One region of the Actinoallomurus sp. NPDC052308 genome, then DNA from elsewhere that is predicted to be linked to it. Evidence: riboswitches for the same ligand, from Rfam matches in the RefSeq annotation. Region 1 holds a riboswitch; the other holds the start of a gene.
What was found. A riboswitch is a leader RNA that binds a small molecule or an ion and turns the genes downstream of it on or off. The one in region 1 is predicted to bind glycine.
Positions count from the first base shown of each region.

Region 1 (3,202 bases):
TGCGGCCATGTCGGCCTCATGGATCAAGGACATGGGCAGCGCGCCGTACGCGCCACGGACGACGTCGCCGGCCCGGATCTGGTCCGCCCACCACAGCGTGTTGACCGCGAAGGTGCTCGGCCGCAGCACGGTGGACTCGATGTCGCAGTCGTGGACGAGCCTGTCCTGCTCCTCGAACGGCAGATCGGGGACGCCGCCCGTGCCGAGGAAGACGATTCGGCGGGCCCGCGCGGCGATCAGGTCCAGCACGGCCGGGAACCGTTCGCCGGCGCGCAGCGGCCACAGCAGGAAGACCGCGTCGATCCCGGCGAGGCACGCATCGAGGGTCGCGAGGTCGGCCAGATCGCCGGGCACGATCTCGACGTCCGCCGGGAGGCGGGCGGCCCCCGGGTCACGGGTGACCGCCCGTACGGCGTGGCCGGTCTCCCGGAGGAAGGTGACGAGGTGGCGGCCGATGTTTCCGGTGGCGGCGAAGACGAGGATCTTGGTGTTCGTCATGCGCCGATCTCACCGCGACGTCCCGGCGTCGCGACAGCCGGCGGGCGCGAATCGCCGGAAACCGTCATCCGGGCGTCGTCACCGGACGGATGCCGTCAGTCCTGCTGCGGGCGGGACCCTCACCTGCGTCATGCGGATGCGTGAGCACGTGGAGGGGACCGCGCATGGGCTGATCGGGTCCCCCTCACGCGGAGGATCGAGATCAGGATGCGAGGCCGGGTGCGTCAGGCCGCGGCATGGCCATCGCGTTGGGGAAGGGTACGCCGCCGCCCTCGACGATCGCTCGGGCCAGCGGCCGGAGCAGGTCGGCCAGCCGGGCCGCGCCGTCCGGGCCGAGGGCGTCGAGGGGCGGGCGGGCGAGCCGGTCGGTCAGGTCCTCGATCGCCTGGCGTTCGGCGCGCCCGTCCAGGGTGACGGCGCCGTCGCCGTCGAGGAGGCCCCGGGCGCGCAGCCGGCCGGCGGCGGCCGCCCACTCCTCTTCGGTCCAGCCTCGGTGATCGCGCTGTTCGGGCGGGGTGAGACCGAGTGCGCCCGAGAGGACGTTCGCCTCGCAGCCGTCGATGCCCGCGGTGAGCAGTGCGGCGATGTGCCCGTCCCCGCGGTACTCCCGGAGCGCGGTCGCGGCGTGCCACAGCGCCAGGTGAGGCTCGGCCGGCCGGGGAAGCGCCGCGTGCGCCGCGAACATGACGCGACCCGCGACGGGTGACGCCCCGACCGCCCGCCCCGCGAGGGCGGCGGCCTCGGCGACGGCGGGGCCGTCGATCAGATCGCCCGCCAGACGGCGCAGGGCGCGATCGACGATGGCCGTCCGGGCGGCCAGGACCGCCGTCGGCGAGGAGCGTCGCCAGACGTCCGGGATCGCCCGGGCCACCATGCGCGGCGCGAAATTGTGGAACGCCGCCGTCACCACCTCGGCCGGGGCGGTGCCGAGGGAGGCGGCCCGCGAGGCGAAATAACCCCGCCAGAAGCCCGTCAGACCGGCCTCCGCGTAGGCGTCCCGCGCCTCGGGAACGAAATAGACGAACGCGTGACAACACTCGATCAGCCGCCAGGTCTCGTCCATCGCGTCTCCTCATGCGCGGAGAACCGGGAGGTCGATCGTCGCACGGGAATCCGCGCGAGGGGAGGGAAGCATGATCGTGACGGGTATGCGGCTATCTGTCCTCCGGTAGGGTGGAATGGCCGTCGACCTCGTACGGGAGAGTCCTCGCACAGTGTGGTGCGGGGCGCCGAAGGAGCAACCCTCCCCGGAACCTCTCAGGCACAAAGGACCGTACGAACGAGGCACCTCTGGAAAGCAGGACCGGTGATCCACACCGGGCCTCACCGAAGGTGCAAGCCGCGCTCCGGCGCGGTGAAGCTCTCAGGTTCACCTGACAGAGGGGGAGACCGGCCACCGGCCTGCCCGGTGGTGGCTGCGCATCCATCGCACCAGGAGGCTCCCCAATGACCGAGGTTCCCTTCGCCGATCGGCACATCGGGCCGTCCCATACCGACCGCGACGAGATGGCCGGGGCCGTCGGCTTCCCGAGCGTCCAGGCCCTCGTCGACGCCGCCGTGCCCACGGCGATCCGTACCGACCGGCCGTTGGACCTGCCTCCGGCGCTGACCGAGGTCGAGGCGCTGGCCCGGCTGCGCGAACTGGCCGCCGAGAACCAGGTCCTCACCTCGATGATCGGCCTCGGCTACTACGGCACGGTGACGCCCGGAGTGATCCTCCGCAACGTTCTGGAGAACCCCGGCTGGTACACCGCCTACACGCCGTACCAGCCGGAGATCTCCCAGGGGCGTCTCGAGGCGCTGCTGAACTTCCAGACCGTCGTGAGCGACCTGACCGGGCTGCCGGTCGCCAACGCCTCCCTCCTGGACGAGGGCACCGCCGCCGCCGAGGCGATGACGCTCGCGCACCGCGCCGCCAAGGCGGGGGACACCTTCCTGATCGACGCGGACGCGCTGCCGCAGACGATCGAGGTCGTCCGCACCCGCGCGGTGCCGCTGGGCCTCGAGGTCGTCGTCGCCGACCTGTCCGAGGGCCTGCCGGACGGTGACTTCTTCGGGGTCCTGCTGCAGTACCCGGGAGCGAGCGGCGCCGTACGCGACCTGTCGCCGGTGACGGAGGCCGCGCACGAGCGCGGCGCGCAGGTCGTCGTGGCCGCCGACCTGCTGGCCCTGACGGTGCTCAGGGCGCCGGGGGAGTTCGGCGCGGACATCGCGGTGGGCACGTCCCAGCGGTTCGGCGTGCCGTACGGCTTCGGCGGCCCGCACGCCGGCTACATGGCCGTACGGGAGGGGCTGCAGCGGCAGCTGCCCGGCCGTCTCGTCGGCGTGTCCCTCGACGTGGACGGGAACCCGGCGTACCGCCTGGCGCTGCAGACCCGTGAGCAGCACATCCGCCGGGAGAAGGCCACCAGCAACATCTGCACCGCCCAGGTGCTCCTGGCGGTCATGGCGAGCATGTACGCCGTCTACCACGGCCCGGAGGGGCTGCGCGGCATCGCCGAGCGGGTGCACGCGCACGCCGCGCGCCTCGCGGGCGGGCTCGCGGCGCTCGGCGCCGAGATCGTGCACGAGACGTACTTCGACACCGTGCTCGCCCGGGTCCCGGGCCGAGCCGGGGAGATCGTACGCCGGGCGTCCGAGCGCGGCGTCAACCTGCGCCTCGTGGACGCCGACCACGTCGGGATCGCCTGCGACGAGACGACGA
Region 1 covers NZ_JBFAUM010000024.1:20,353-23,554, forward strand. Annotated here, with positions in the region: gene AB0L00_RS35765 (NAD(P)H-binding protein) at 1-498, opposite strand, end outside; gene AB0L00_RS35770 (hypothetical protein) at 701-1,561, opposite strand; glycine riboswitch at 1,685-1,782, shown strand; gene gcvP (aminomethyl-transferring glycine dehydrogenase) at 1,945-3,202, shown strand, end outside.

Region 2 (3,202 bases), on a different contig from region 1:
GGCACGAGGTTGAACATGCCGACCGCGAAGTTGACCGTACCCAGCATCATCAGGAAGAACGCGAGCTTGTCCAGGCCCGGCTCCTTCGAGGCGGCGATCTCCCCGCCGATCCGGCTGGCGCCGACGACGCCGATCGGCCCGTTCGGGTCGCGCTTCTTGTCGCTGAACGCCGCGTTCCAGACCCCGACCATCTTCTTCGGCATGTCGATCAGCGACCCGAAGGTGTGCTTGGTCAGGTCGGTCATCGTGCTCACGACCAAGCCCGGTCCCTGCCGCTCGCGGGCGCTCGTCGGGCTGATCCCGAGGAACCCGACGGTCTCGGTCTTGTCCGGGTCGGTGAGCGACTGCATCTGGTTGGTGGTCACCGGCACGCTCAACGGAATGTCCTGGCCGCCGCGGTGGACGACGACCGGGACCGTACGGCCGCCGGACCCCCGGATCAGGCCCTGCAACTGCGCGTACGTGTGGATCCGGTGGCCCTCGTAGGACACGATCCGGTCGCCGGGCCGCAGCCCCGCCCGTACCGCCGGGGTCACCGGGTCGCCGGCCTGGCAGTCCCGGCCCGCCTGCGCGGCCGGGATCGTGCACTTGGACACCGAGTCGATCACCGGCTGCAGCGTCGAGATGCCGATCCCCATGACGACGACGCTGATGAACACGAACGCCAGCAGGATGTTCATGAACGGCCCGGCGAACATGATGATGACCTTCTGCCACCACTTCTTGCGGTAGAAGACGCGGTCCTCGTCGCCCGGGCCGACCTCCTCCAGGGCGGCGCCGCGCGCCGACTCGATCAGCCCCTGGAACGGGCCGGTGGACCCCTGGCGGACCGTCCCGGGCGCATCACCTCGGCGGGGCGGCAGCATCCCGATCATCCGGATGTAGCCGCCGAGCGGGATCCACTTGACGCCGTACTCGGTCTCGCCCTTGCGCCGTGACCACATCGTGGGCCCGAACCCGACCATGAACTGCGGCACGCGGACGCCGAAGAGCTTGGCGAAGGACATGTGGCCCAGTTCGTGCAGGGCGATCGAGGCGAGCAGCCCGAGGAAGAAGACGACGATGCCCACCACGAAAAGCACGCTCATTGCCCGCACACGCTCCTCACCCGTCGCACCGCAGGCGCCCACCGGGCACCGCGGCAGGCCGCCTCGCGCACCGTGTCGCGCACGCTCACCGAAGGCCTCCGAGATCTCGACCGGTCAAGCGTATGCCGAAAACCCGCGCGCGAGGGCCGTCCCGGCGTTCGCGGGGAATTGAGCCGGAGGTCCCGGCCACCGGTCGTCGATTCCGTCTCCAGGGAGGTCCTGCTAGCCTGACCATGCCGTTGATCCCGTGCGGGAGAGCGACCTCGCCGCCAGCGAGGTACGCCGAAGGAGCAACCCCTCCCCGGAACCTCTCAGGCCACACGAACCGCGCGGACCAGGCGACCTCTGGAAAGTGGAGCCACGCTCCCGCCGAAGGTGCAAGCCCCCACGGGGGGTGAAGCTCTCAGGCACCGATGACAGAGGGGGAGGGCACCGCCACCGCATTTCGCGTGCCAATGGGAGGATGGGATTCCCGGCCGCCCGCGTGATAGGAGCCTGCCCCGATGTCCACGCCGGACGCCAAGAGAACACCACTCCACGAGGTACACACCGAGCTCGGCGCCATGATCACCGAGTTCGCCGGGTACCTCATGCCGCTGCGTTACGGCAGCGAGACCGCCGAGCACCAGGCCGTCCGCACCGGCGCGGGCCTGTTCGACCTGTCCCACATGGGAGAGATCTTCGTGACCGGCCCGCAGGCCGGGGCGGCCCTCGACCACGCGCTCATCGGACACCTGTCCGTGCTCGCCGTCGGCCGGGCGCGCTACACCATGATCGTCGACCCGGCCGGGGGCGTGCTCGACGACCTGATCGTGTACCGGCTCGCCCCGGAGACCTACATGGTCGTCGCGAACGCGGCCAACGTCGCGACCGTACGGGCCGAGCTGACCGCGCGGGCGGACGGGTTCGAGAAGGCCACCGTCGACGACCGGTCCGGCGCGTACGCGCTCATCGCCGTGCAGGGCCCGAAGGCCCACGCCATCCTGGCGACGCTCACCGACGCCGCGCTCGCCGACCTCAAGTACTACGCGATCCTGCCGGGCAAGGTCGCCGGGATCGACGCGCTGATCGCGCGCACCGGTTACACCGGCGAGGACGGTTTCGAGCTGTTCGTGGCGGCCGGTGACGCCGTCGCCGTCTGGAACGCCGTCACGGAGGCCGGCGGCGACGACCTGCGGCCCGCCGGGCTGTCCGCGCGGGACACGCTGCGGCTGGAGGCCGGCATGCCGCTGTACGGCAACGAGCTGACCACCGAGACCACCCCGTACGACGCCGGCCTCGGCCGTAGCGTCAAGCTCGACAAGCCCGGTGACTTCGTCGGCCGCGCCGCGCTGGCCGCCCGCGCCGACACGCCGCCGGGCCGCACCCTCGTGGGGCTCGTCGGACGGGGGCGTCGCGTCCCGCGCCACGGGTACGCCGTGGTGACGCCGGACGGTACGCCCTGCGGGGTCGTGACCAGTGGCGCGCCGTCCCCGACGCTGGGCAAGCCCATCGCCATGGCCTACATCGACGCGGGCCATGCCGAGGACACCGACCTCGCGGTGGACATCCGCGGTAAGCACGAGCCGGTCGACAAGGTCGCACTGCCGTTCTACAGGAGGACTTCGTGAGCACCGTTCCCGAGACGCTGTACTACACCCAGGAGCACGAGTGGGTCACCGAGCCGTCGGAGGGCGTGGTGACCATCGGGATCACGGCCCACGCGGCCGATGCGCTGGGTGACATCGTGTACGTGTCGCTGCCCCAGGAGGGCGCGTCCGTTGAGGCCGGTGAGCCGTGTGGCGAGGCCGAGTCGACCAAGTCGGTGAGCGACGTCTATTCGCCCGTCACCGGTGAGGTCGTCGCGGTGAACACCGCCGTTGAGGAGGACCCGGCCGCCATCAACTCCGACCCGTACGGCGAGGGATGGCTGTTCCGGGTGCGGACCGATGACGACCCCGCCGACCTGCTCGACGCGCAGGCCTACTCGAAGCTGATCGAGGAGGCGTGATGAACCTCTTGAACCTGCCCCTGTCCGAGGTCGACCCGGACGTCGCGTCCGCGATCGCTGACGAGTTGCGGCGGCAGCAGTCGACGCTGGAGATGATCGCCTCGGAGAACTTCGCGCCCGTCGG
Region 2 covers NZ_JBFAUM010000022.1:1,269-4,470, reverse strand. Annotated here, with positions in the region: gene AB0L00_RS34510 (site-2 protease family protein) at 1-1,088, opposite strand, end outside; glycine riboswitch at 1,329-1,426, shown strand; gene gcvT (glycine cleavage system aminomethyltransferase GcvT) at 1,592-2,698, shown strand; gene gcvH (glycine cleavage system protein GcvH) at 2,695-3,078, shown strand; gene glyA (serine hydroxymethyltransferase) at 3,078-3,202, shown strand, end outside.
Region 2: another riboswitch for glycine. It lies ahead of gcvT (glycine cleavage system aminomethyltransferase GcvT); the one in region 1 lies ahead of gcvP (aminomethyl-transferring glycine dehydrogenase).